Regions from separate parts of the Streptomyces sp. NPDC031340 genome, predicted to be linked through region 1. Evidence: riboswitches for the same ligand, from Rfam matches in the RefSeq annotation. Region 1 holds a riboswitch; each other region holds the start of a gene.

Evidence for each region. Region 1 has a riboswitch for cyclic di-AMP ahead of ACZ5GT_RS05530 (peptidoglycan DD-metalloendopeptidase family protein). Riboswitches for the same ligand answer to the same signal wherever they lie in the genome.
Region 2: linked by a shared signal. The riboswitch ahead of ACZ5GT_RS39855 (transglycosylase SLT domain-containing protein) and the one ahead of ACZ5GT_RS05530 (peptidoglycan DD-metalloendopeptidase family protein) in region 1 are both predicted to bind cyclic di-AMP.
Region 3: linked by a shared signal. The riboswitch ahead of ACZ5GT_RS08730 (transglycosylase family protein) and the one ahead of ACZ5GT_RS05530 (peptidoglycan DD-metalloendopeptidase family protein) in region 1 are both predicted to bind cyclic di-AMP.

What each region holds. Positions count from the first base shown of each region.
Region 1 covers NZ_JBVIIE010000005.1:197,652-207,123, reverse strand. The annotation lists gene ispG (flavodoxin-dependent (E)-4-hydroxy-3-methylbut-2-enyl-diphosphate synthase) at 1-756, shown strand, start outside; gene dxs (1-deoxy-D-xylulose-5-phosphate synthase) at 783-2,702, shown strand; gene ACZ5GT_RS05550 (aspartate aminotransferase family protein) at 2,699-4,084, shown strand; gene ACZ5GT_RS05545 (helix-turn-helix domain-containing protein) at 4,185-4,814, shown strand; gene ACZ5GT_RS05540 (DUF6126 family protein) at 4,811-4,930, shown strand; gene ACZ5GT_RS05535 (tyrosine-protein phosphatase) at 4,967-5,764, opposite strand; cyclic di-AMP (ydaO/yuaA leader) riboswitch at 6,221-6,379, shown strand; gene ACZ5GT_RS05530 (peptidoglycan DD-metalloendopeptidase family protein) at 6,384-7,418, shown strand; gene ACZ5GT_RS05525 (SGNH/GDSL hydrolase family protein) at 7,673-8,458, shown strand; gene ACZ5GT_RS05520 (PhzF family phenazine biosynthesis protein) at 8,571-9,464, shown strand.
Region 2 covers NZ_JBVIIE010000099.1:5,032-14,503, reverse strand. The annotation lists gene ACZ5GT_RS39890 (CGNR zinc finger domain-containing protein) at 17-583, opposite strand; gene ACZ5GT_RS39885 (VOC family protein) at 698-1,165, shown strand; gene ACZ5GT_RS39880 (tetratricopeptide repeat protein) at 1,192-2,556, opposite strand; gene ACZ5GT_RS39875 (ABC transporter permease) at 2,779-3,663, opposite strand; gene ACZ5GT_RS39870 (ABC transporter ATP-binding protein) at 3,650-4,624, opposite strand; gene ACZ5GT_RS39865 (LolA family protein) at 4,658-5,941, opposite strand; gene ACZ5GT_RS39860 (polyprenyl synthetase family protein) at 6,242-7,252, opposite strand; cyclic di-AMP (ydaO/yuaA leader) riboswitch at 7,984-8,157, shown strand; gene ACZ5GT_RS39855 (transglycosylase SLT domain-containing protein) at 8,159-8,641, shown strand; gene ACZ5GT_RS39850 (HAD family hydrolase) at 8,635-9,465, opposite strand.
Region 3 covers NZ_JBVIIE010000009.1:38,436-47,907, reverse strand. The annotation lists gene ACZ5GT_RS08770 (helix-turn-helix domain-containing protein) at 1-164, opposite strand, end outside; partial or broken gene ACZ5GT_RS08765 (ATP-binding protein) at 394-804, shown strand; gene ACZ5GT_RS08760 (hypothetical protein) at 832-1,212, opposite strand; gene ACZ5GT_RS08755 (glycoside hydrolase domain-containing protein) at 1,576-2,403, shown strand; gene ACZ5GT_RS08750 (SurA N-terminal domain-containing protein) at 2,550-3,185, shown strand; gene ACZ5GT_RS08745 (nucleoside triphosphate pyrophosphohydrolase) at 3,259-4,242, shown strand; gene ACZ5GT_RS08740 (cytochrome P450 family protein) at 4,259-5,530, shown strand; gene ACZ5GT_RS08735 (transglycosylase family protein) at 5,767-6,831, shown strand; cyclic di-AMP (ydaO/yuaA leader) riboswitch at 7,015-7,184, shown strand; gene ACZ5GT_RS08730 (transglycosylase family protein) at 7,188-7,979, shown strand; gene eno (phosphopyruvate hydratase) at 8,316-9,472, shown strand, end outside.

The sequences.
Region 1 (9,472 bases):
CGGGCGGCGAAGGACCACGGCACGCCGATCCGGATCGGGGTCAACGCGGGCTCGCTGGACCGGCGGCTGCTGCAGAAGTACGGCAAGGCGACGCCGGAGGCGCTGGTGGAGAGCGCGCTGTGGGAGGCGTCGCTGTTCGAGGAGCACGACTTCCGGGACATCAAGATCTCCGTCAAGCACAACGACCCGGTCGTGATGATCGAGGCCTACCGGCAGCTCGCCGCGCAGTGCGACTACCCGCTGCACCTCGGCGTGACGGAGGCGGGCCCGGCGTTCCAGGGCACCATCAAGTCGGCCGTCGCCTTCGGCGCGCTGCTGTCGCAGGGCATCGGGGACACGATCCGGGTGTCGCTGAGCGCGCCGCCGGTGGAGGAGATCAAGGTCGGCCTGAAGATCCTGGAGTCGCTGAACCTGCGCCGGCGCGGGCTGGAGATCGTCTCCTGCCCCTCCTGCGGGCGTGCCCAGGTCGACGTGTACAAGCTGGCCGAGGAGGTCACCGCGGGGCTGACCGGCATGGAGGTGCCGCTGCGGGTGGCGGTCATGGGCTGCGTGGTCAACGGTCCCGGCGAGGCGCGGGAGGCCGACCTCGGTGTCGCCTCGGGCAACGGCAAGGGGCAGATCTTCGTCAAGGGCGAGGTCGTCAAGACCGTCCCCGAGTCGAAGATCGTCGAGACCCTCATCGAAGAGGCCATGAAGCTGGCGGAGCAGATGGAGCAGGACGGCGCGTCGGGGGAGCCGGCCGTCACCGTGAGTTGAACAGCAGGACCGAAGGGGGCTCGAGCGTGACGATTCTGGAGACCATCCGTGGACCACGCGACCTGAAAGCGCTGGCCGAGCCGGAGCTTCGCCGACTGTCCGAGGAGATCAGGGAGTTCCTGGTGCACGCGGTGGCCAGGACCGGCGGTCATCTCGGGCCGAACCTGGGCGTGGTGGAACTGTCCATCGCGCTCCACCGGGTCTTCGAGTCGCCCGTCGACCGCATCCTGTGGGACACCGGCCACCAGAGCTACGTCCACAAGCTGGTGACGGGGCGTCAGGACTTCTCGAAGCTGCGTGGCAAGGGCGGTCTGTCCGGCTACCCGTCGCGCGAGGAGTCCGAGCACGACGTCATCGAGAACAGCCACGCCTCGACCGCCCTCGGCTGGGCCGACGGGCTCGCCAAGGCACGCCAGGTGCAGGGGGAGAAGGGGCACGTCGTCGCGGTCATCGGCGACGGCGCGCTGACCGGCGGCATGGCCTGGGAGGCGCTGAACAACATCGCGGCCGCCAAGGACCGGCCGCTGATCATCGTCGTCAACGACAACGAGCGTTCATACGCGCCGACCATCGGCGGGCTCGCCGACCACCTGGCCACCCTGCGCACCACCGACGGCTACGAGAAGGTCCTCGCCTGGGGCAAGGACGTGCTGTTGCGCACCCCGCTCGTCGGCCACACCGTCTACGAGTCGCTGCACGGCGCGAAGAAGGGCTTCAAGGACGCCTTCGCCCCGCAGGGCATGTTCGAGGACCTGGGCCTGAAGTACGTCGGCCCGATCGACGGACACGACATCGGGGCCGTGGAGTCGGCGCTGCGGCGCGCGAAGCGCTTCCACGGGCCGGTCCTGGTGCACTGCCTCACCGAGAAGGGCCGCGGCTACGAGCCCGCCCTCGCGCACGAGGAGGACCGCTTCCACACCGTCGGCGTGATGGACCCGCACACCTGCGAACCGCTCACACCCGCCGCCGGCCCGTCCTGGACCTCGGTGTTCGGCGACGAGATCGTCCGGATCGGCGAGGAGCGCGAGGACGTCGTCGCGATCACGGCGGCCATGCTGCACCCGGTGGGCCTCGGCAAGTTCGCCGCCCGCTTCCCCGGCCGGGTGTGGGACGTGGGCATCGCCGAGCAGCACGCGGCCGTCTCCGCGGCCGGCCTGGCGACCGGCGGGCTGCACCCGGTGGTCGCCGTCTACGCCACCTTCCTCAACCGCGCCTTCGACCAGCTCCTGATGGACGTGGCGCTGCACCGCTGCGGGGTCACCTTCGTACTGGACCGGGCCGGTGTCACGGGCGTCGACGGCGCCTCCCACAACGGCATGTGGGACATGTCCGTCCTCCAGGTGGTGCCGGGCCTGCGGATAGCCGCCCCGCGCGACGCCGACCAGCTGCGCGCCCAGCTGCGCGAGGCGGTCGCCGTCGACGACGCGCCGACCCTGGTCCGCTTCCCGAAGGAGTCGGTGGGACCGCGGATCCCGGCGGTCGACCGGGTGGGCGGCATGGACGTGCTGCACCGCGCGGACCGGCCCGAGGTGCTGCTGGTCGCCGTCGGCGTCATGGCGCCGGTCTGCCTGCAGGCCGCCGAGCTGCTCCAGGCGCGCGGCATCGCCTGCACGGTGGTGGATCCCCGGTGGGTCAAACCGGTCGATCCGGCGCTGCCGGGGCTCGCCGCCGAGCACCGCCTGGTGGCGGTCGTGGAGGACAACAGCCGCGCGGCCGGCGTCGGATCCGCGGTGGCGCTGGCGCTCGGCGACGCCGAAGTCGACGTACCGGTGCGGCGGTTCGGCATTCCGGAGCAGTTCCTCGCGCACGCCAAGCGTGCGGAGGTGCTGGCCGACATCGGGCTCACACCGGTGGAGGTGGCCGGGCGGATCAGCGCGAGCCTGGCCGTCAAGGAGGCCGCCGCCGACCCGGCGGGGGCCGCCCCAGTCAAGGAGAGGGCTGAATGACCAAGGAGTTCGACCTCGGCGCACTCCTGGCCGAGCGCGGAGCCGAGCGCTACGAGCTGCACACCAGGTACCTCAACCACCAGCTCCCGCGCATGCTGCACACCATCGGCTTCGACAAGGTCTACGAGCGCGGCGAGGGCGCGTACTTCTGGGACGCGGACGGCAACGACTACCTGGACATGCTCGCCGGGTTCGGGGTGATGGGCCTGGGCCGCCACCACCCCGTGGTCCGCAAGGCGCTGCACGACGTCCTCGACGCGTCGCTGGCCGACCTCACCCGCTTCGACTGCCAGCCGCTGCCCGGGCTGCTGGCCGAGAAGCTCCTCGCGCACAGCCCGCACCTGGACCGGGTGTTCTTCGGCAACAGCGGCACCGAGGCGGTCGAGGGCGCGCTGAAGTTCGCCCGTTACGCCACCGGCAGGCCCAGGGTGCTGTACTGCGAGCACGCCTTCCACGGACTGACGACGGGTTCGCTGTCGGTCAACGGCGAGTCCGGCTTCCGGGACGGCTTCGCCCCGCTGCTGCCCGACACCCCCGTACCCCTCGGCGACCTCGACGCCCTGGCGAGGGAGCTGAGGAGGGGCGACGTCGCCGCCCTGATCGTGGAGCCGATCCAGGGCAAGGGCGTGTACGAGGCCCCACCCGGCTACCTGCGGGCCGCGCAGGAACTGCTGCACCGGCACAAGGCACTGCTCATCGCCGACGAGGTGCAGACCGGCCTGGGCCGGACCGGCGACTTCTACGCCTACCAGCACGAGGAGGGCGTCGAGCCGGACCTGGTGTGCGTGGCCAAGGCGCTGTCGGGCGGATACGTGCCGGTCGGGGCGACGCTCGGCAAGGACTGGATCTTCAAGAAGGTCTACTCGTCGATGGACCGCGTCCTCGTCCACTCGGCGAGCTTCGGGTCCAACGCGCAGGCCATGGCGGCCGGGCTCGCCGTGCTGTCGGTCATGGAGAACGAGCAGGTCGTCGCGAACGCCCGGATGACGGGCGATCGCCTGAGGTCCCGGCTCGCGGCGCTGACCGAGAAGTACGAGCTGCTCGCCGACGTCCGCGGCCGCGGGCTGATGATCGGCATCGAGTTCGGCCGGCCCAGGTCGCTGAAGCTGCGCAGCCGGTGGACCATGCTGCAGGCCGCCCGCAAGGGACTGTTCGCGCAGATGGTCGTCGTTCCGCTGCTGCAGCGCCACCGCATCCTCACCCAGGTCTCCGGCGACCACCTGGAGGTCATCAAGCTGATCCCGCCGCTGATCATCGGCGATCGGGAGGTGGACCGGTTCGTGGCCGCCTTCACGGAGGTGATGGACGAGGCGCACAATGGAGGCGGGCTGATGTGGGACTTCGGCAAGACGCTGATCAAACAGGCCGTCGCCAACCGCTGACCCGGGCCGCCGGCCGGGCAGTCCCTGCCACCGGCCAAGAGCTGTTTGCCTCTGAGGCAAGAAATTTGCCCCAGAGGTAAAGCTGCGGCTCAATGGGGGTATGAGCTCCCCGGAAGCCGAGTTCGAGCAGCCGACGGGACCGCTGGCAGACCTGCCCGCCGTCGCGCCGCAGCTCCGCGCACTGCGCCGCCGCGCCTCCCTCACCCTGGAGGCCGCGGCCCGCGCTGCCGGACTGTCCCCGGCCCACCTCTCCCGGCTGGAGACCGGGCAGCGGCAACCCTCGCTGCCGGTGCTGCTCGGGCTCGCCCGCATCTACGGTACGACCGTCTCCGAACTGCTCGGCGAGACGGTCGCCGACCGTAACGCGGTGGTGCGCGGCGTCGACATGGAACCCACCGCCGCGGGCGGCTGGACCTACTGGCAGGCCGGCGCCTCCGGCCGGGGCATGCAGGCCCTGCGGGTCCACGCGCCGTACGGCACCCAGGGCGACATCGTGCGCGTGCACCCGGGCGAGGAGTGGCTGTACGTCCTCGCCGGGCGGCTGTGGCTGCGCCTGGGGGACGCCACCCACCGGCTCGGTCCCGGCGACAGCGCGCACTTCGACTCGCTGACGCCGCACCGTATCGCGGCGCTGGACCCCGAAGGGGTCGAGCTGCTGTTCGTCCACACCCTGTTGCAGAGTCCCACGGCCGCGCTGTGCCTGGGCCCGACCACCGGAGACATGCCATGAGCAATTACGAGGAGAAGTTCCCGCGGTCCCTGTGGATCCGCCTGATCATCTACATCGCGGCGGGCCACCTCTTCGCGGGCTTCATCTACCTGCTGTTCTCGGTGGGCGCCAAGTAGCCCGCCGCACAGTCCGACGCCGCCTCCTGCCCGGCGTCAGTCGAGCAGGCGCTCGCGCAGCCGCTCCCGGACCGCCGGGGTCATGCCGAGCCCCTGCTCCAGGTAGGACTCGACCCCGCCCCACGTCTCCTCGATGGTCTCGAAGGCCGCCGCCAGGTATTCCTCGCGCGCCTCGAACAGCGGGCTGAGCAGCTCCATGACCTCGGGGGAGTAGGCCGAGGGCGAGCTGGAGCCGCGGCGCACCCGGTAGCGGCGGTGCTTGGCGTTCGACTCCAGGTAGTCGGCGAAGATCGCGTCCCGCTCCACGCCCACGGCGAGCAGGGTCACGGCGATCGACAGGCCCGCGCGGTCCTTGCCCGCGGCGCAGTGCATCAGCGCGGGCACGCTGTCCTCGGCCAGCGCGTGCAGCACGCGCGTGTGCTCGCCGGTGCGCTCCTTGACGATCAGCCGGTACGAGCCGATCATGCGGCCGGCCGCCTTGCCGTCCCCGAGTATCTCGCGCAGCTGGTCGAGGTCTCCGTCCCGGACCATCTTCCAGAACTCGGCGCCGTCCGCCGGGTCGCTCAGCGGCAGGTTCACGTTCCGCACGCCCGGCAGCTCGACGTCCGGGCCCTCCAGCTTCTGGTCCGCCGCGTTGCGGAAGTCGAAGACGGTGTGCAGCCCCAGCGAGGCGAGGAAGGCGGCGTCCTCCGCGGTGGCGTGCGCGAGGTGGCCGCTGCGGAACAGCACTCCGTGGCGCACCCGTCGTCCGTCCACCGTCGGCAGGCCCCCCACGTCGCGGAAGTTGCGAATTCCTGCCAGCTCGGGCTCGGTCGACGGGATCTGCTGCGTCACGGGGGCTCCTCCCAGCCGTCCCCGCCGGCGCTGCTCGTCGACGGGCACCTCCTTGACGATACGACACGCACACCCCGGCTCAGCAGGGGGTGTGTGGCCTGACCGTGCGGAGCCGACGGTGGTATCGCCCACGTCTGAGTCTTCTGTCCGAATTAGTGCTTTGGGTGGATTTCGTTGCAACTCGCTCCGGAATAAGGAAAGCTGGCGCGAGTGCGCGTGAGCATCGTCATATCGGTCACCGTGAGTCGCCCGTCATGTTCACGTAATGCGCATTGGTTTTCAGGGAATTTGGCCGATACGGACGGCTCGGAATCGACGGAGGGTGACCGCGAATTCCCATTGGGGATCAAGGGAAACGTGCGCCTCCCGCAACCTCTTGTTGTCCCTTCGCGCCGTGGTCGCTTACGTTCGCCAGGCAATCCGGACGGACGCCTAATCCTGCCGCCGCCCGGAATCCCGCACCACTCACCCGTGCACGGCAGGAGCGGGGGACCCGCAGGTAGAACCGCCTGTCCGGTCTCCGGAACAGGCTTGGGGTCAAGTCGCGCCCACGGCGCGGCCGGACAGCTCCAGTCCGCACCCGACAGCTCACCTCGCAGGCGCCGGAGAGGAATTCGTCATGCCCGCGAAGGGTAAGCACCGCCGCCCCAAGTCCCAGCGGTTCACCCGCTCCATCGCCGTCGCCGGAACCGGCGGCGCCGCGCTCGCCCTCCCCCTGCTGGGGGCCACCGGCGCCCACGCCGACACCGCGCAGCCGGTTTCGCAGAAGACCGTGCAGTCCCTTTCCGGCGCCGAGAAGACGGCGGCCGAGGGGAAGAAGGCGGCCAAGGGCAAGGCCGCGAACAATGCGCGGGTGCGGACCTATTCGGTGCGCAAGGGCGACTGCCTCTCGAAGATCGCCGAGGAGCAGAGCGTCCGCGGCGGCTGGCAGAAGCTCTACGCGGACAACCGCGAGGCCGTGGGCGACGACCCGTCGCTGATCCACCCCGGCCTGAGGCTCGTCATCGGCAAGAAGGCCGCGGCCGGCGCCACCAAGTCGTCGTCCGCTTCGCCTTTTTCATCCACTTCGCCGTCTTCGTCCTCGTCTTCTTCGGCGTCCTCCCCGGCTCCCGCGCCTGCCGCCGGCTCTCCGTCCGCTTCCTCCGCCGACCCGTCTCCCTCGGCGTCCGCGGACCCGTCCTCCTCGCAGTCGGCGACGGTCGCCCAGGTCGCCGAGACCACCGGCACCTCCACCGGCACCTCCAGCGGTTACACCCTCCCGGTCTCCGGGGCCGGCGTCGGCACCGGATACCGCGTCGCGGGCAGCATGTGGTCCAGCGGCTACCACACCGGCGTCGACTTCGTCGTGCCGACCGGCACCTCGCTGAAGGCCGTGGGCGCCGGCACGGTCGTCTCCGCGGGCTGGGGCGGCGCCTACGGCAACCAGGTCGTCATCCAGCTGAGCGACGGCTACTACGCCCAGTACGCCCACCTCTCGCAGCTCTCCGTCTCGGCCGGCCAGACCGTCACCACCGGCCAGCAGATCGGCCTCTCCGGCGCGACCGGCAACGTGACCGGCCCGCACCTGCACTTCGAGATCCGCACCACGCCGAACTACGGCTCCGACGTGGACCCGGTCGGCTACCTCCGCTCCAAGGGCGTCGCCGTCGGCTGACGGCTCCCCGACCGCCCGGCATGCCGCCGAGGGGCGGACCCCGATCCCCGGGTCCGGCCCTCGGCCGTCGCCGTGCGCGGGTGCGGGTGCGGGTGCGGGTGCGGGTGCGGGTGCGGCTTATTCCGGGTTTGGCGAACAATTTAGGCGTGGCTTATCTCACCGTTCGTCAAGCCCTCCCTACGGTCGCGTAGGTCACATTGAGCGGTGAATCATGACCTGCTGTGGCAGACGATTCGAAGAGTGACAGCAGATCAGTGATCGGGTCGTACGTCGCGGTGGGGGACAGCTTCACCGAGGGCGTCGGCGACCCGGGTCCCGACGGGGCGTTCGTCGGCTGGGCGGACCGCTTCGCGGTGCTCCTCGCCGACCGGCGGCCCGAGGGCGACTTCACGTACACCAACCTCGCCGTGCGCGGCAGGCTGCTCGACCAGATCGTGGCCGAGCAGGTCCCGCAGGCCGTCGGACTCGCTCCGGACCTGGTGTCCTTCTGCGCGGGCGGCAACGACATCCTCCGGCCCGGCACCGACCCCGACGAGGTCGCCGAGCGGTTCGAGCGGGCGGTCGCACGGCTCACCGAGGCCGCCGGCACCGTCCTGGTGACGACGGGCTTCGACACCCGTGGCGTGCCGGTGCTCAAGCGCCTGCGCGGCAAGATCGCCACCTACAACGGCCATGTACGAGCCATCGCCGACCGCTACGGCTGTCCCGTGCTGGACCTGTGGTCCCTGAAGTCCGTCCAGGACCGCCGGGCCTGGGACGGCGACCGGCTCCACCTCTCGCCCGAGGGGCACACGCGCGTGGCGCTGCGCGCCGGCCAGGTCCTCGGCCTGGAGGTGCCGGCCGACCCCGAGCAGCCCTGGCCGCCGCTTCCGCCGCGCGGCACCCTGGAGATCCGGCGGGACGACGTGCAGTGGGCGCGCGAGTACCTGGTGCCCTGGATCGGCCGTCGCCTGCGCGGGGAGTCGTCCGGCGACCACGTCGAGGCGAAGGGGATGCTGTCCCCGTACGACATCAAGCTGCGGATCGAGTCGGTCGCCTGACCCGGCGCTGCGGAGCCGGTGCTCCGGAGCCGGTGCTCCGTGGCATGTTCCGTGGCGTGTTCCGTGCGGCCGGCCGGGAACAGCCGGCCGGCGGACGGTGTTCTGCCCGTACATGACGACCAGCGACGCCATCGCGACGGATGTGCTGCACTACACCGCCTTCTCCGACGACCCCGCCGGGGGCAACCCGGCCGGGGTCGTCCTGGACGCGAGCGGTCTCGGCGACGCCGCCATGCTCGCCGTCGCCGCCGAGGTCGGCTACTCGGAGACCGCGTTCCTGACCCCTGGTCCGCGGCGGCCCGGCACCGACCCCGAACGGGTCTTCACCGTGCGGTACTTCAGCCCCAAGGCGGAGGTGCCGTTCTGCGGGCACGCCACCGTCGCGGCCGCCGTCGCCCTCGCCGAGCGGACCGGGCCCGGCGAGCTGCTGTTCGTGACGCAGGCCGGAGACGTCCCGGTGTCGGTGGCGGCCGGGCCGTCCGGCGCCCCGCGCGCGACCCTGACCAGCGTCGAGCCGTACGTCGCCGACGCGGCAGCCGACGACGTCGCCGAGGCCCTGGCCGCCCTCGGCTGGCCCGCCGCCGACCTGGACCCGGCGCTGCCCCCGCGGATCGCCTTCGCGGGCGCCCGTCATCTGGTGCTGGCGGCGGCCGGCCGCGCCCGGCTGGCCGCCCTGGACTACGACTTCGAGCGCCTGGCCGCCCTGATGAACCGTCTGGACCTGACGACCCTGCAACTGGTCTGGCGGGAGCGGGAGGACGTCTTCCACGTCCGCGACCCCTTCCCCGTCGGCGGTGTGGTGGAGGACCCCGCCACCGGCGCCGCGGCCGCCGCGCTGGGCGCCTACCTGCGCACCCTCGGCGCGGTCGCCCCCGACGCCCGACTCACCCTGCATCAGGGCCACGACCTGGGACGACCGTCCACGCTCACGGTCGACCTGCGGGACGGGGACCCGCGCGTCCGGGTGAGCGGGACGGCGGTGCCCATCCCGGCGGTGCGGCCCTGAAAGCGGCA
Region 2 (9,472 bases), on a different contig from region 1:
CGACAACGCCGGCCGATCAGGCCCGCCCGCGGCTCCGGTGTGCCCGTGCCTTCTCCCTGTTGCCGCAGTGCTCCATCGCGCACCACCTCCGTCGGCCCGGTCGTGAGGTGTCCACGAACAGGAGATGGCAGTCGTGGGCGTCGCAGACGCGGATGCGGTCGGCGTGCGGGCCGGTGAAGAGGTCCACGGCGTCCCGGGCGACGGTCGACAGCAGCGCGGTGGCCGTGGCGCCGGGCGCCCAGGCGTGGGTGCCGTCCGGGGCGATGCGGGCGACGAGCGGCGGCTCGGCCGCGGCGACGTTGACGACGTCCAGGTCCCGGGGGTCGAGGCGGCGGCCGTGAGCACGGACGGCGGTGAGGCGGAAGAGGGCGTCGCGGACGGTACGCGCCCGCGTCAGTTCCCGGTCGCTGACGGACACCTCGAGACCGTCAGGGAGGCGGCTGCGGGTCACCCAGGCCGCCAGGTCGGCCGGCTGGTGCAGCACCTCGTAGCGCGCGAACACGCCGGGGCCGCCGGTGGTCAGCAACTCCAGGCACAGGGCGCCGGGGTCGAACCGGTACGGCTTGCCGTCGTACGAGGTCAGCGTCAGGCCCGGCGGCCGGTCCTGCGATCGGGGGCGTCCGGGTGATCGCTGCGGTTCCTGCGGTTCCGGCGATTCCGCCGCGCGCTCGGTCACATAACCAGTATAAGTGGTTACATGGAATCTCGACCGGCAGGACCCGTTCACTTCAAGCTCGTCGTCGACTCCGCGGATCCGCACGCGCAGGCCGATTTCTGGGCCGCGGCACTCGGCTACGAGGCGGAGGACAACAGCGCCCTCGTCCGGCGGCTGCTGCAGCTCGGCGCCCTGCCGGCCGAGGCCGCCGTCGACCACCACGGCCGCCCGGCCTTCCGGGACCTGATCGCCGTACGGCATCCGGACGATCCCTACGACGCGGACAGCGGGACCGGGCTCGGGCGGCGGCTGCTGTTCCAGCGGGTGCCGGAGGCGAAGAACGGGAAGAACCGGCTCCACCTCGACCTGCATCCCGGCGACGGGCGGCGGGACGGCGAGGTCGAGCGGCTGGAGGGGCTGGGCGCGAGCGTGCTGCGGCGGGTGAAGGAGCCCGCCGGGGAGTGGGTCGTGATGGCGGACCCGGAGGGCAACGAGTTCTGCGTGCACTGACCCGGTCGCCCGCGCCCGCGCGGGCGTCAGCGTGCGGACGGCTCGGCGCCGCGACGGGCGCGGGCCGTGAGGCGGCCCATGCGAGCGCGGGCCGACTCCAGCCGCTCGACGTCGTCGGCGGCCGGGCCGTCCTCCGCCGCGAGTTCGGTCCACAGGCCGATCAGGTCGCGGCCCAGCGCCAGCCCCCGCTCCGGGTCCCGCACGGCACGCCAGGCGGTGGCCGCGCTCTGGATGTTGCCGTAGGCCGCCTCCGCGTCGCGGGTGCGGAAGATGCGGACGAGGGCGAGGGAGAGGCGGAACGAGCGGACCGGGTCGCCGGCCAGGTAGGCGACGTACGCGGTCAGCTCGCGCAGCCGGAGGACCTCCGGGTGCTCCGGGCCCAGGGTCGTGGAAGCGTCGGCGATCGTGCGTTCCGCCAGGTCCGCCGCCACGTCCGTACGGCCCGACCTGACCGCCTCGCCGATGCGGGCGATCGGCTCCGTGAGGGGTGTGGTGACGGCGGGCGGACGGTCGTCGAGGACGGCCTCGGCGACGGCGTCGAAGCCGCGGGCGGGGGTCGGGGTGGGCCTGGGTTCGGGTTCCGGCTCGGCGGGGACGAACAGGGGCTGGAGCGCGGCCGGGGCTGCCTCACCCACGACACGCCCGGAAGGCTCGGGCTCGGGCTTGGCCTCGGGCTCATGCTTGGCCTCGGGCTCACGCTTGGCCTCGGGCTCACGCTTGGCCTCGGGCTCACGCTTGGCCTGCGGCGGCACCACGTCCATCAGCGGGGGCGGTCCGAACTCGCCGGTGGGGGCCGCCACCGTGCCGGGAGCCCGGTCGTGCAGGGCCTCCGACGGTTCCGGCACGGCCCGCAGCGAGAAGGTCGGAGCCTTCCCGCCCGGCTGCTGCGGCTCCGGAACCGCCCGCAGCGGGAAGGTCGGCACGGCGGCGTCCCGCACGGGGTCGGCGGCCACCCGCAGGCCGTGCTCGGGCGCGTCAGCCTCCGGCCGCTCCGGCTCCTTCGGTCCCTCCGGCCGCGTGCGCTGCTCCGGCGCGGGCTGTGGCTCCCCGCCCGGCCGCACCGCCGCGCCGCCCGGCGAGGGCATCCGCACCGGGTCTCCCGTGAAACCGCTGGAGCCGTCGGGGCCGACCTCCAGGTGGACGACGTAGCCGATGCGCTCGTCGTGGACCGTGGCCCGCACTGGATGCCCGGCGGCCAGGGCGAGGCGGTGGAGGTGGTTCAGCACCTCGTTCTGGATCTCCTCGCCGGCGGGCGCGGAGACCGGGACGCCGCCCACCGAGGCGGCGCCGGCACCCGAGACGCGGACGTCGATCGGCGGCGCCACGAGGGCCGCGGAGGGCGCCGCGGCGCGCTGGGTTTCCCGCTTCTTCTCGCGGCTGAGTCGAGTCATCGTTCCCTCACTCGGATGCGTCGGGAGTCGAGCGGACGGCGCGTTCGGGTTCCATGGTGCTCCCTCCCGCCGTCTGGCCCGCTTCCCCGGCGTCACGATCCGGTCGTGCGCGTGATGTCGAGTCTCTCCGGTCGCTGCCGGTTCTCGCGTCACCGCGGCGTCACAGACTCGTCCCAGGACCCGGGCCCGCCCCGGCGCTACGCCCCGCGCAATGCCCCGGCGCTACGCCGTGACGTCCTTCGCCGTGAACCGCGCCCACGCTGCCGAACCGAACACGGCCGCGTAGAGGGCCTGCAGGCCGAGGTTCTTGACCAGGTCGTCCCAGTAGACCGGATCGCGCATCAGATCGGCGAAAGACAGCCAGTAGTGGGAGAAGAAATACGGCTGCAGCGCGTGCAGTTGGGGGATCTGGTCGAGGATCTGCACGGTGATCAGCAGTCCCACCGTCGTCGCCATCGCCGCGATGCCGCTGTTGGTGAGCGTCGACACGAACAGGCCCAGGGCCGCCATGCCGACCAGGGACGCGGCGACGACCAGCGCGATGAGCAGGGCCCGGCCCAGGCCCTCGGCGAAGCCGATCCGCGTGCCGGAGATGGTCGTGAGGTCGCCGAGGGGGAAGAGGAGGGCGCCCACCGTCAGCGCGGACCCGGTGACCACGAGGGTGGCGGCCAGGCAGAACGAGAGCACGGTCGCGTACTTGGTGAGCAGCAGGCGGGTACGGCCGGCGGGGGCGACCAGGAGGTAGCGCAGGGTGCCCGCGTTCGCCTCGCCGGCGATCGCGTCGCCCGCGACGACGCCGATCGCCATCGGCAGGAAGAACGGGAGCGTCGCGGCCAGCGCGGTGAAGACCAGGAACAGTCCGTTGTTGGTGATCTGCGAGATGAACGCCGGGCCCTCGCCCCCGCCGCGCCCCACCGCCGAGCCGTCACTCGTCTCGATCTTCACCGCGATCCCCACCAGCACCGGCACGGCCGCCAGCACGCCCAGCAGGGCCAGCGTGCGCCAGCGCCGGAAGGTGGTGCGCAGTTCGCTGCGGAAGAGGCCGAGGGACCACAGCGGATTCGGGGTGCGCGTCCCGGTGACGCTCCCGGCCTCAGCCCGCGACATCGAACCCCTCCCCCGTCAGTGCCACGAACGCGTCCTCCAGCGAGGCCCGTTCGACGCCGAAGCCGCGGACCCGGACGCCGGCCGTCACCAGCGCGGCGTTGACCTCCGCGAGGTCGCGGTCCGGCGGCTCGGCGGTGACCCGGCCGTCGGCCACGACGACGTCGCCGGCGCCCTGCTCCTTCAGCACCCGGGCCGCGTCCTGCGGGTCGGGAGTGGTCACCACCAGGCGGCCGCGCGTCCCCGCCGCCAGGTCGGCCACCGCGCCCTGCGTGATCAGGCGGCCCTGCGCCATGACCGCGGCGTGCGTGCAGACCTGCTCGATCTCGTCGAGGAGGTGGGAGGAGAGGAAGACGGTGGTGCCGTCCGACGCCAGCTCCCTCACCAGGGAACGGATCTCCCGCATGCCCTGCGGGTCGAGGCCGTTGGTCGGCTCGTCCAGCACCAGCAGCCTGCGGGGGCGCAGCAGCGCGGCGGCGAGGCCGAGTCGCTGCTTCGTGCCCAGCGAGTACGCCCGGGCCTTCTTGCCGGCCGCCGCCGTCAGCCCCACCCGGTCCAGCGCCGCCGCGACGCGGGTGCGCCGGGTGCGCGGGTCGGCGGTCGGGTCGGCGGCGTCGTAGCGCAGCAGGTTGTCGCGGCCGGAGAGGAAGCCGTACAGGGCGGGGCCCTCGATGAGGGCGCCGACGTGCGGGAGCACGGTGCGCGCGGCGTGCGGCATGGGGCGTCCGAGGACGTGCGCCGTGCCCGACGTCGGCTCGATCAGGCCCATCAGCATGCGGATGGTGGTGGTCTTGCCGGAGCCGTTCGGACCGAGGAAGCCGAAGACGCTGCCCGCCGGGACGGTCAGGTCCAGGCCGTCGACGGCGAGCTGCCCGCCGCGGTAGCGCTTGGTGAGCGCGCGGGTGACGATGACGCCGTCGCCCGCGCCGGGCGCGTCCGGCTCAGCGGCGGACGTCTCCTCCATCGGCTCCCTCGATCCGTCGTGCCCGTGCGGTGGTTACTTCCCCTCGCCGGCGGCCTTCACCAGCGCGTCCTTGGTCACGGCACCGACGTAGACCTTGCCGTCGTCGGTGACCAGGGCGTTGATCAGGCGGGTCTTGAAGACGGTGCCCGAGCCGAAGCTGCCGGACACCTTGTCGCCCAGCGAGTCGAGGAAGCCCCCGAAGGCGCCGTCGGCGCCGGAGCCGGAGCCGGAGCCGGACGGGACGCCCTGGCCGCCGGTGTCGAAGACGGCGACGGAGTTCCAGCCCTCGCCGATGACGTTCGGCCCGTCGGAGCCCTGGCCGGGGCCCTTGCCGAGGCCCAGACCGAAGTCCTGGCCGAGGCCCTCGGTGTCCCCGTCGCCCTTCCGGTCGTGCCCGGTCGCACCGCCCTCGGTGACCTTCGCGCCCTTGGGAGGCGTGAAGTCGAACGTGGACGCCGCCGGCGCGGCGAAGCTGACCTGGGTGAAGCCGGCGTCGACCACCGCGGCGCCGCCGCTCGCGGGCGTCAGCGTGAACTTCAGCGGCATCCCGGTCTTCGCGTCCACAGCGACGGTGATCTGGCCGACGGTCGAGCCGGACTGCTTCGGCTTGACGACCAGGCGGTAGGCGTCCCGGCCGGCGACCTGCGCGGTGCCCTCGACGGTCACCGAGGTCGTGTCGTCGACGGCCTTCAGGGCTTCCTCGGTGAGGTCCTTCGGCGTGGCGGGCAGGTCTTCCGGCCGCTGCTCGCGGGCCGCGCCGCCGGAGCGGGAATCGGAGGCCGAGGAGCCTGCGCCGGAGTCCGTCGCGTGGTAGACCTCGTTCGACTTGCTGTCGTAGCCCCATACGTCCTTGCCGTTGCGGATGAGGCTGTACTCGGCCGCGTCCTCCAGCAGGGACAGCTTCTGCTTGTCGGGGCCGTCGGCCGCCACACGCAGGGTGTGGGTGCCGGAGACCAGTTCGGGGAGCTTGCTGGACGGGTCCGCGGAGGAACCGTCGCCGCCGGACCCGGAGGCGCCGGAGGCCAGCGAGCTCTCCAGCCCGCCGAAGTCGGGCAGCCCCAGATCGGTGCTGATCTTCACCGTGCCGGACAGCTGCTGGACGTCCGACTCGGCGATCTTCTCGATGAGCTGCTGCGCGCTGATCTTCGGCAGGTCGGGGTCCCCGGAGTCGGCGAGCGCGGGGACCAGCCCGATGGTCGCCGCCGCCACCCCCACGACCGCGACCGGAACGACATACCGCGCGGCCTTGCGCCGTCCCGCGCGCAGGTCGTCGGACTCCCCGGCGATCGTGCTGTCGTCGGATCCGTACGGTGCCATGTGTGCCTTACCTCCGTCGTCGGCGGCGGCTGCTCCACTCATGATTCACCCCGAGCCGCCATTCTCACCCGAATCGGTGAGGATTGGTGTTTTCCGTGGTCTCCATCTGACCAAACAGCCCGTCAGGAAGCGTCAGACCGCGGAGCCAACTCCGTGTACGTCTGGGGTATGACACGAGGGGGCGGCGCGTCCGCCTACCCGTAGGGGTGCGGCGCGGCGGAGTGACGTACGCCACTGCGCGAGCGGTCCGGCAAGGGGCAGGGTCGGGTTCGGGTTCGGGTCCGGCCGGGCCGGGGGGCGTCACCCGGCGCGGTGCACCACCGCGTCGCACAGCTGCACCAGCGCCGCCTTCGCGTCGCATTCCGGGAGCGGGGCGAGGGCCGCCCGGGCGTCCTCCGCGTACCGCACCGTGTCGCGCCGCGCCTGCTCCAGCGCGGGGTGCGCCCGCAGCTCCGCCAGCGCCCGGGCGTGGAGCGCGTCGTCGGTCAGGTCGGAGTCCAGCAGCTCGCACAGGGCGATGTCCTCGGCGAGCCCCAGCCGGGCCGCCCGCTCCCGCAGCCGCAGCACCGGCAGCGTCGGGACGCCCTCCCGCAGGTCCGTGCCCGGGGTCTTCCCGGACTCGTGCGAGTCGGAGGCGATGTCCAGCACGTCGTCGGCCAGCTGGAAGGCGACGCCGAGCCGCTCCCCGTACTGGGTGAGCACGTCGACGACCGTCTCGTCGGCGCCCGACATCATCGCGCCGAACCGGCAGGACACGGCCACCAGCGACCCCGTCTTGCCGCCCAGGACGTCGAGGTAGTGCTCGACCGGGTCCCGGCCGTCCTGCGGGCCCGCGGTCTCCAGGATCTGCCCGGTGACCAGCCGCTCGAACGCCTCGGCCTGCACCCGGACCGCCTCGGGCCCCAGGTCGGCCAGGATGTGCGAGGCGCGGGCGAACAGGAAGTCGCCGGTGAGGACCGCCACCGAGTTGCCCCAGCGCGTGTTCGCGCTGTCCACGCCGCGCCGCACCGCCGCCTCGTCCATGACGTCGTCGTGGTACAGGGTCGCGAGGTGGGTCAGCTCCACGACCACGGCCGAAGGCACGATCCCCGGCGCGTACGGGTCACCGAACCGGGCGGCGAGCATCACGAGAAGCGGACGGAACCGCTTTCCGCCCGCCCGCACCAGGTGCTGGGCGGCCTCCGTGATGAAGGGGACCTCGCTCTTGGTGGCTTCGAGCAGTCCCTCCTCGACAGCCGCCATTCCGGCCTGGACATCGGCTTCCAGAGCCTGGTCCCGCACGCTCAGCCCGAATGGCCCGACGACGGTCACGAGGGGTCTCCTGTCTGCTGGTGTCTGCTGGCGATTACACGGTTTGTCGATAGGTCGCTGCCCCCACTCAAGTCAGCGTATCCGGTCGGCTTTCGATCACCCATGCCGCCCACCCGTCCAGCACGGGCGGTATGGGATCACGGCCGGTATGTTTTCGATCACCAGATAAGACCAGACATTCATAGACTTACCCGATCAGTCGGCGGGGGGAGCGCGCACCAGAGGCCGGCGGCAGCGACTGCACAGAACCCCCTCTTTGACGTGGGCACGCAGGACGCTCCCGGCGGCACGGGAGGACGGCACCCGGACGACCCCCGACCGCACCCGACCGCACCCGACCGCACCCGCCGAGCCATCCATGGACCGCCCGCCGTCCATCCATGAAGTGCCCACCGAGCCGCCCACCGAGCGTCAACCCGGCGGCGCGACACCGCCCCGACCCACGGGCAGCCCATTGCAACCGAGTTGGCCTCATTGACCGTTTTGCCGCACTTGTGAATGCCCGTGAGTTGGCTCACGCCCCGCCCCGTGCCGCCGCCCGCGCGTCACCCCCTCACATCCCTTTACGCGCTACGCACTTGACCCTTGGCTGCTGCAAAGGATCAAGCACCCCATACCCCCCACATCAAGGTCAAAAAGCCCGGCATACGAAACCGCCACTTGTTCCGGACATGTGCTCTCGCATACGTTCCCGGCCTGTCGGGCGGACGCCGAATCCTGCCGCCGCCCGGGAACACCCATCGACGAACTCACGCACGGCAGGAGCGGGGGAACCAGGTAAGTCGCCGGACCGGGCACCGTCCCGGCCCGGCTGGGGGTGAAGTCGCGTCGCCGCAGGGCGAGGCGGCCGGGCATCTCCCGCCCGAACCCGACAGCTCACCTCGCAGGCGCCGGAGAGGAACCGTCATGTCTGCAGCCGCCCGGCACCCCCGCGTCAGAAATTCCCGTCTCGTCCGCAAACTCGCCGTCGCCGGCACAGGTCTCGCCGTGCTCGCCCTGCCGCTCGTCGGCGCGACCGAGGCGTCAGCGGCCACCTCGACCGCCGTCACCGCCGCCTCGCTCGGCTACCCCAACAACCTCGACGGCTGGATCCGGGCCTCCCTCAACGTGATGGCGCAGAAGGGCATCCCGGGCTCCTACGACGGCATCTACCGCAACGTCATGCGCGAGTCCTCGGGCAACCCGAACGCGATCAACAACTGGGACTCGAACGCCGCCGCCGGCACCCCCTCCAAGGGCCTGCTGCAGGTCATCGACCCGACGTTCGCCGCCTACCACGTGCCCGGCACGGCGTACGACCCCTACGACCCGGTCGCGAACATCACCGCCGCCTGCAACTACGCTGCCAAGCGCTACGGTTCGATCGACAACGTCTACGGCGCCTACTGAGCCGACACGGACTCGGCCCCGGAGAAGAGCCGCTCGAGGACGACGGCGATGCCGTCGTCCTCGTTCGACAGGGTGACCTCGTCGGCGACGGCGCGGAGTTCGGGGTGGGCGTTGGCCATGGCGACGCCGTGCGCGGCCCAGTCGAACATGGGGATGTCGTTGGGCATGTCCCCGAAGGCGATCGTCTGGTGCGCACCCAGGCCGAGGTGCTCGGCGGCCAGCGCGAGGCCGGTCGCCTTGGTGACCCCGCACGGCTGGAGCTCGACGGTGCCGGGTCCCGACATGGTGACCGTGGCGAGGGGACCGACCACCGCGCGCGCCGTCTCCGTCAACTCGTCGTCCGTGAGGTCGGGGTGACGCAGCAGCACCTTGCTGATCGGCGCGCTCCACAGATCGTCGCGGCGCCCGACCCGCACGGCGGGCAGGGTGGGGTGCGGCATGAGGTAGCCGGGCTCGATGAGCGTGAGTCCGTCGACGCCGTCCTGGTCGACGGCCGCGTACACCTCTCCGACCTCGGCCTCTATCTTCCCGAGCGCGGTCTCGGCCAGTTCCCGGTCCAGGGTGACGGACCACAGCAGGCGGTCCGCCGAGGCGTCGTAGACCTGTGCGCCCTGCGCGCACACCGCGAGCCCGCCGCCGCCCAGGGCGTCCAGCAGCGGCCGTACGCGCGGCGCCGGCCGGCCCGTGACGACGAGGTGCCGGGCGCCGGCCTCAGCCGCCCGCGCGAGCGCGGCGAGGGAACGGTCGGAGAGCGTGTCGTCGCTGCGGAGCAGGGTGCCGTCCAGGTCGGTGGCGACGAGTGCGTATGCGGTGGGTGCGGCCATGATCAGA
Region 3 (9,472 bases), on a different contig from region 1:
CGTTTCTCACTCACGCCCGCGAGGCCCGACTCGATGTGGGTGATCTGGGCCGGACTCACTCCGAGCAGCGATGCCGCCTGGCGGGCGCTGAGGCCGGCCGCTTCCCGCAGTCTGCGCAGTTCTCTCGCCAGGCGCAGCTGACGCGCCGTTGGTTCGGGCCTCACAGCTTTCGACCGCTCCTTGGGGCAACGCGCGCGCCGGCGCGACTCGTTGGGCGTCAGTTTACGCGACCGACTTGCTGCATCTCTACATTTAGATTTACCGTCAGTGACGCGTCACGCACGCTGCGAAATCGCCGGGTGCCGGAAGCGCACCGCTCCGTGCTGCCGTGACGGACGCGGCAATGACACCGCCCCCGAATCACGAACCCCCTTCCTCCGACAGGAGTCACACATGGCCGAAACCGAGCCGTGGGAGTACACGCTGTACATCCCGAACGACGTCCGCGCGGTCACCGTGAGCCGCCGCACCCTCCGGCTGATCCTGACCGTGCACGGTCTGATCCGGCTGGTGGACACCGCCGAGCTGCTCGCGACGGAGTTGGTCTCCAACGCCGTACGGCACACAAAAGGGCCCGCCGCCCTGCGGGTGCGATGGGCGGCGGGCGTGCTGCGGATCGGGGCCTGGGACGCCGATCCCGAGCCGCCGGAGCCCCCTGGGGCGTCGCGGGACGCGGACCGGCTCGCCGAGGAAGGGCGTGGGCTGGCGCTGGTGCGGGCCTGCGCCGACCTGTGAGGCTGGCAGCCGCTGTCCAGGCAGGGCAACCGCGGCAAGTACGTGTGGTGCGAACTGGCGGCCGTCTAGGGCCGGCCAGGGCTGCCCCAGGGCTGTCTACCGCGCGTACGGGTATCCCTGGCCGTACGGCTGCCCCGGCTGCGGGCCCTGCATCGGCATCGCGCCGTACGGCTGCTGACGCGGCAGCGGGCTGTCGAACTCGGCGAACAGCAGCATGAGCGTCCCGATGAGCAGCGTAAGGATGATGACGACGCCCAGGTACGCGTCGCCGTCGTCGTTGGAGAGGCTGAGCCAGGGGATGGTGATCAGCTCGTAGAGGACGAACGAGCAGAAGGCGCCCCAGTCCGACCCGCGGCCGCGGCGGATCGCCACGTACAGGAACGGCACCCAGGCCAGCAGGCCCAACGACCCCCACACCAACACCGACCAGGCGATCCGCTGCAGCCAGCCGGCTTCCAGACGCTTGACCGTCACCATGGTGACTCCCATCCCCCGAAGCGATCGCGCCGCGGTACGCGGAAGCGGCGCAAGCAGCAAGGGTAGGGCACAGGGGGTCAGAACGCGCCATGGGCTGCCTTTGCCTCGGCATGAGGGACTCTTGTGGCTGCCGATAGGCTGCGTTTCCCGTTCGGAGAGGCGCCGTCGGTTACGGTGCGATCCGCATCGGGCGCCGCGTGACAGGGCCGCGACAGGTCAGTGTCGTACGCCGCGCCGTCTCGGGGCGGGGGCTCGAGAGAACTCGAACTGGTTCCGGCGGACGTACGCCGTCGCCGTCGTCGACGCGACGCCGTACGCCGCTCAGGCGCGTACGCACGCTGGCGTACGCATGAAGGGGTGGGGATGGCCGAGCACCGGCAGTCCAGGAAGCGCAGGTACGTGACGTGGGCGGTGGCCGGCGCGGCCGTCGTCGCGGGGGCCGGGATCGCGGCGCAGACCTCGATGGCGGCCACCACCTGGCCCGCCCAGAAGACGTACACCGGTCGTGCCTTCGACACCTGCGCCGCGCCCTCGCTGAGCGCGATGAAGGCATGGCACACCGGCTTCTACGGCGCCGCCGCCGTCTACATCGGCGGCAAGAACCGGGGCTGCAGCCAGCCCAACCTCACCGCGTCCTGGGTGAAGTCGGTCAACTCCGTCGGCTGGAAACTGATCCCCCTCTACGTCGGCGCCCAGCCGCCCTGCCAGAGCGGCTCCAACCCGGAGAAGCTCACCGCCTCCACCGCCGCCTCCCTCGGCGCGACGGACGCCGCCGACGCGGTGGCCAAGGCGTCGGCGCTCGGCATGAAGGCCGGCAGCCCGATCTACCTCGACATGGAGCCGTACGACGTGACGAACACGTCGTGCAACGACGCGGTGCTGACGTACGTCCGCTCCTTCGACAAGACGCTGCGCGCCAAGACGTACCGCGCCGGTTACTACGGCTTCACCAGCTCCAGCGCCAAGGCCATCGCCACGGCGAAGGACAAGACGGACCTGCCGGGCAACCTCTGGTACGCGCTGTGGGACAAGCAGAACACCACCACCGCCGACTGGCCGTGGGGGTCCACGCAGTACACCGGCCACAGCCGCGGCCACCAGTACATGGTGAACAGCAAGGAGACGCGGGGCGGGTACACGATCACCGTCGACCGCGACGCGTGGGACGCGCCCGTCGCCATCGTCGGCTGAGCCACCCCGCCGTGCGGCGGTGCGCGACGGTGCCCGAAGTCCTGGTGAATCGTTGGTCGAATGGGTTGGCCACAGCCGACCCACTGCCTACCATCGATCATCGCAAGACTTTGTGCACCGTCGCACAATCTCCTCGGGAGGCTTCCTTGCACCGCCGCCGTCGCACCGCGCTCCTCCTCTCCGCCGCGATCGTCGCCGCGGCCCCCGTCCTGACCGCCTGCGGAAGCGACGCGCATCCGGGCGCGGCGGCCGTGGTCGGCGGTCAGCGGATCACCGTCTCCCAGCTGCAGAGCCGCGTGAACGAGGTACGCGCGGCGCAGCGGGCGGCGGTGCGCGGCGACGCGCAGTACCAGCAGGTCCTCGCGCAGACCGGCAGCCTCACCCGCGACACCCTGCACAGCATGGTCCTCGACCGGGTGCTGCACCGCGCCGCCGAGGACGCGGGCGTGACCGTGACCCGCAAGGAGATCCAGCAGATGCGCACCGGCCTGGAGCAGCAGGTCGGCGGGGAGAAGGCGCTGCAGACGGCCTGGCTGCAGCAGTACGGCGTCGCCCCCGAGCGCCTCGACGACAACCTCCGCCTGCAGCTGGAGGCCCAGAAGCTCGCCCGGTCGCTCGGCACGAACACCAGCCAGCCCGCGTTCTGGAAGGCCCTCTCGCAGGCGTCCAAGGAACTCCACGTCGACCTCAACCCGCGCTACGGCAGCTGGGACGTGCAGAAGAGCAGCCGCGTCGACGCCAAGACGCCGTGGCTGCGCGAGGTCAGCGCCTCGACGGCGTGACCGCGACGCGGGGCAGCCGCCCGCCCTGTGGATGACTTCCGGGGGTGTCGGTGGCGTGGGTTACGTTCGGAGGGTGAACGCAACCAGCTCCGACGCCGCGCCCGGCCGCATCGTCCTGCTCACCACCAGCCACCGCGTCGCGCCCGGCCTGCTGTCCTGGCCCGCCTGGCAGGCCCTGCACGCCGCCGACCGGGTGCTGTGCGCCGACGGCGCGCACCCGCAGCTGCCGTACCTGCGGGAGGCCGGGATACGGGTGGACGAGGCGTCCCCGACCGCCGAGGAACTGGTCGGCGCCTGCGCGGGCGGGCGGACGGTCGTCGTGGTCGCCACCGGCGAGGGCGAACCCGCCCTGACCGACGGCCTCGCGCGCCTGGCCGGCTCCGGGCGCGTCGCCATGCCCGAGCTGGAGCTGCTGCCCGCCTCCTACGACCTGCCGGGCGCCCGCCTCCTCGACCTGGTCCAGGTCATGGACCGGATCCGCGCCGAGTGCCCGTGGTCGTCCCGGCAGACGCACAAGGGCCTGGCGAAGTACGGCATCGAGGAGGCGTACGAACTCGTCGAGGCGATCGAGGACGGCGACCGGGACGAACTCCGTGAGGAGCTGGGCGACGTGCTCCTCCAGGTCGTCTTCCACGCCCGTATAGCGGAGGAGGACCCGGACGCGCCCTTCTCGATCGACGACGTGGCCGCCGGGATCGTCACCAAGCTGATCCACCGCCACCCCCATGTCTTCGGGGACGAGACGGCCACCACCCCGGAGGAGGTCAAGGAGCACTGGCTGCGCACCAAGGCGATCGAGAAGCGGCGCACCTCCCTCACCGACGGCATCCCCCTCGGCCAGCCGGGCCTCGCCCTCGCGTCGAAACTGGCCTCCCGGGTGCGCACGGCGGGACTACGGGCGGAGCTGCCGGCCGGCGAGGGCATCGGCTACGACCTCCTGGCGATGGCGGTGCGCGCGGAGGCGGAGGGCGTCGACCCCGAGGCGGCCCTCAGAGCGGCGGCCCGCGCCTACCGGGACGCGATCCGCGAGGCCGAGGGCACGTCGGCGGAAGGCTGACGGATACCGTCGAGGAGTGACCGACCAGCCCACCGCCGACTCCGCCGCCCCCGAACTCTTCAGCTGGGAGTTCGCCACCGACCCCTACCCGGCCTACGCCTGGCTGCGCGAGCACGCGCCGGTGCGCCGCACGCGGCTGCCCAGTGGGGTGGAGGCATGGCTGGTCACCCGGTACGAGGACGCCCGGCAGGCCCTCGCCGACCAGCGGCTGAGCAAGAACCCGGCGCACCACGACGAGCCCGCGCACGCCCGGGGCAAGACCGGCATCCCCGGAGAGCGCAAGGCCGAGCTGATGACGCACCTGCTCAACATCGACCCGCCGGACCACACCCGGCTGCGCCGGCTGGTCAGCAAGGCCTTCACCCCGCGCCGCGTGGCCGAGTTCGCCCCCCGCGTGCAGGAGCTCACCGACACCCTCATCGGGCGGTTCGCCGGCCGCGGCCACGCCGACCTCATCCACGAGTTCGCCTTCCCGCTCCCCATCTACGCGATCTGCGACCTGCTCGGCGTCCCCCGCGAGGACCAGGACGACTTCCGGGACTGGGCGGGGATGATGATCCGCCACGGGGGAGGCCCGCGCGGCGGGGTCGCCCGGTCGGTGAAGAAGATGCGCGGCTACCTCGCCGACCTGATCCACCGCAAGCGGGCGGCGCTGCCCGCCGAACCCGCCCCCGGCGAGGACCTCATCTCCGCCCTGATCCGCGCCTCCGACCACGGCGAGCACCTGACCGAGAACGAGGCCGCCGCCATGGCCTTCATCCTGCTGTTCGCCGGCTTCGAGACGACCGTCAACCTCATCGGCAACGGGACCTACGCGCTGCTGACCCACCCCGCCCAGCGATCCCGCCTCCAGCACTCCCTGGCCGCCGGCGAGCGCGGCCTGCTGGAGACCGGCGTCGAGGAACTCCTGCGCTACGACGGCCCGGTGGAGATCGCCACCTGGCGGTTCGCGACCCGGCCGCTGAGCCTCGGCGGGCAGGACATCGCCGCCGGCGACCCCGTGCTGGTCGTGCTCGCCGCGGCGGACCGGGACCCGGAGCGGTTCGCCGAGCCGGACACTCTCGACCTCTCCCGCCGCGACAACCAGCACCTGGGGTACGGCCACGGCATCCACTACTGCCTCGGCGCCCCGCTCGCCCGCCTGGAGGGCCAGACCGCGCTCTCCACGCTGCTGACCCGGCTGCCGGACCTCCGACTCGCGGTGGAACCGGCCGAGTTGAGGTGGCGCGGCGGCCTCATCATGCGCGGACTGCGCACCCTGCCGGTCGAGTTCACCCCACTTGGGTGAGCGTGTCCGGCGTCCTGGGCGAGTGAGTCCGCGGCCTGGGCCGGAGTATCCGCGTCCTGGGCGGGTGTCCCCCGTGCCCGAAAACATGACACGCGCTCAAGTCTGTGATCTTCACGTGATCTGTGCGGCATTAACTTGTGACAAGTGATCGTCTGCCTATACCTTCACCCATCAACGCGGCTGCTTCGAACACCGTTTGCCGCGTGGGTCACCGCTGTCTCGCGAAAGGTCTCCGCATGCTCTCCGGGAACGGTCGTCACCGTCGCCCCCGCCAGGCTCCGGCTCTCCTCGTCGCGGCCGGAGTGACCGGCTCCGCCATCGCCATCCCGCTCCTGGGCGCCTCCGCCGCGAACGCCGCCGACGGTTCGACGTGGGACAAGGTGGCGGAGTGCGAGACCGGCGGCTCCTGGAGCGAGAACAGCGGCAACGGCTTCTCCGGCGGTCTGCGGCTGTCCCAGGAGGACTGGGAGAAGTACGGCGGCCTCGACTACGCGCCGAGCGCCGACCTGGCCAGCCGCAACCAGCAGATAGCCGTCGCCGAGAAGATACTCGCCGACCAGGGCGTCGGCGCCTTCGCCACCTGCGGGCTGACCTCCGGGCTCGACAAGGACAAGGGCGCGGCCGACATCGACACCGGGATCGGTGACGACTCGTCCGACTCCACCGGCGCCACCGACTCCACCGGCCTGTCCAACGGCTCGTCCGGCAGGTCGGGCGGCTCGTCCGGCGGCACGTCCGGCCCGTCCGGCACGTCCTCGCCGTCCGACGCCCCGTCCGACGCGTCCGCGTCCCCCGGCGCGTCGAAGGGCTCCGCCAAGACAACGGACAAGCCTGCCAAGTCCGACAAGTCGGCTTCGCCGTCCGCCTCCCCGTCCGTGTCGCGGACGTCCGACGGTTCACCCGACGAAACGGCTGAAAGCGACGACACGGACAACTTGGAGCAGGCCGTGGGCTCCTGGAGCCTCGTCGACACCGGCTCCCTCGGCACCGGCAGCGGCGCCGGCGGAGACTCCGGCACCGGCCGCCACCGCGGCGGCAGCGCCGACGAGGCGGCCAACAACCGCTCCACGGAGGCATCCTCGGGCCGCCATGCCGCGCGCACGGACGCCGACGACGCCGACGAGACCGACGCCTACACGGTCCGCGCCGGCGACACCCTCGCCTCCGTCGCGGACGCGCTCGACGTCGACGGCGGGTGGCGCGAGCTCTACTCCCTGAACGAGAAGGCGATCGGCGCCGACCCGAGCCACATCGTCCCCGGTCAGACCCTGCGAGTCGGGGCGGAAACGGGCGAAAACTAGCGGGAGTTGACGTCCGCTTTCGCCATGGAATGTCTGGTTTGGTGAAAGTGTGGGATGAGTCTCAGAGGCCCTGATCGTCTTTGAAATCCGGTGGATTCCGTGTCTACGGTCATGACCGCTCGCCAACGCGGGCCCCGGCTGCCGCAACGCCGAATCCTGCCAGCGGCCGTCCGGGAACAGTCGTCGCGTCAAGCGCCGTAGGCAGGAGCGGGGGACCCAAGGTAAGTGCCGGGCCCGGCCCTTGAGGGGCGGGAACGGCTAGGGGTGGAGCCGCGCACCGGGAGGTGGGCGGCCGGGCAACTCAACCGGCCCGAACCCGACAGCTCACCTCGCAGGCGTCGGTGAGGGGATCAACCATGCTGTTTTCCGGCAAGGGCAAGCACCGTCGTCCGACTGTTCTCCAGCGCTCCACCCGCGCCGTCGCCGTCGCCGGTGTCACCGGCGCCGCCGTCGCCGCCCCGCTGCTGGCGGCCGGCAACGCCTCCGCCGCCACCGCCTCCGAGTGGGACGCCGTCGCCCAGTGCGAGTCCGGCGGCAACTGGTCCATCAACACCGGCAACGGCTACTACGGCGGCCTGCAGTTCTCCGCCTCCACCTGGGCCGCGTACGGCGGCACGCAGTACGCCTCCACCGCCGACCAGGCAAGCAAGGCGCAGCAGATCGCCGTCGCCGAGAAGGTCCTCGCCGCCCAGGGCAAGGGCGCCTGGCCGGTCTGCGGCACGGGCCTGTCCGGCGCCTCCTACGACGGCTCCGCCGGGGCGCCGTCGTCCTCCGGCTCCTCCGGCTCCTCTTCCTCCTCGTCGGGCGACTCCTCCTCGTCGGGCGACTCCTCCTCGTCGGGCGACTCCTCTTCGTCGGGCGACTCCTCTTCGTCGGGCGACACCGCCACCCGCTCCACCGAGCAGCAGAGCGCCACCCGCTCCACCGAGCGCCCGGCCGTGACGTCGCAGAAGACCGTCACCACCCCGACCGGCAAGAAGGTCAAGAAGGGCGACGGCGAGTACAAGGTCGTCAAGGGCGACACGCTCTCCGCGATCGCCGCCGAGCACGACGTCAAGGGCGGCTGGAAGAAGGTGTTCCGGCTGAACAAGGACATCGTCGAGCACGCCGACCTCATCTACCCGGGCCAGCAGCTGCACCTGAAGTGACAGCCGTCCGGTAGCCGGATCACAGGCCGCTCACAGCCGCGCCCCCCACGGTGGGGGACGTCGGGACCGCCCCCGGCCCCGCAGACTCCCCGCCCCGGTGCGTGTTCCCCCGTACGCACCGGGGCGGGGTTTTTCTCTGCCCCCGATGCCCGCTGTGCACGCGTTGTTCACCTCGCTTTGTTCCGGGGGTGAACAATAGGTACCGTCTGACCTTGTCCACGGGACGGTCGGTCGGCTGCCGACGGCCCCGGGACGGTTAGGCTCTAGTCGCAAGGCTGCAAGACGGGCCGTCAGGCCCAAGTGCCCCGCACTACCAGCGTCACATCCACGAAGGAGATGCTCGTGCCGTCCATCGACGTCGTCGTAGCCCGGGAAATCCTGGACTCCCGAGGCAATCCCACGGTCGAGGTCGAGGTCGGCCTCGACGACGGCAGCACGGGTCGTGCCGCCGTCCCCTCCGGCGCCTCCACCGGCGCCTTCGAGGCCATCGAGCTCCGTGACGGCGACCCGAACCGTTACCAGGGCAAGGGTGTCGAGAAGGCCGTCCTCGCCGTCATCGAGCAGATCGGCCCGGAGCTGGTCGGCTACGACGCCACCGAGCAGCGCCTGATCGACCAGGCGATGTTCGACCTGGACGCCACCGACAACAAGGGCTCGCTCGGCGCCAACGCCATCCTCGGCGTCTCGCTTGCCGTCGCCCACGCCGCCTCCGAGGCCAGCGACCTCCCCCTGTTCCGCTACCTGGGCGGCCCCAACGCGCACCTGCTGCCGGTGCCGATGATGAACATCCTGAACGGCGGCTCGCACGCCGACTCCAACGTGGACATCCAGGAGTTCATGATCGCCCCGATCGGCGCGGAGTCCTTCTCCGAGGCGCTGCGCTGGGGTGCCGAGGTGTACCACACCCTGAAGAAGGTCCTGAAGTCCAAGGGCCTGGCCACCGGCCTGGGCGACGAGGGCGGCTTCGCCCCGAACCTCGGCTCCAACCGTGAGGCCCTCGACCTCATTCTGGAGGCGATCAAGGAGGCCGGCTACACCCCCGGCGAGCAGATCGCCCTCGCGCTCGACGTCGCCGCCTCCGAGTTCTACAAGGACGGCAAGTACCTCTTCGAGGGCAAGGAGCGCTCCGCCGCCGAGATGACGGAGTACTACGAGGAGCTCGTCGCGGCCTACCCGCTCGTCTCCATCGAGGACCCGCTGTTCGAGGACGACTGGGCCGGCTGGAAGGTTCTCACCGACCGTCTCGGCGACAAGGTCCAGATCGTCGGCGACGACCTGTTCGTCACCAACCCCGAGCGCCTGGCCCGCGGCATCGAGGAGGGCACCGCCAACGCCCTGCTGGTCAAGGTCAACCAGATCGGCTCGCTGACCGAGACCCTGGACGCCGTCGAGCTCGCCCAGCGCAACGGCTTCAAGTGCATGATGTCCCACCGCTCCGGCGAGACCGAGGACGTCACCATCGCCGACCTGGCCGTCGCCACGAACTGCGGCCA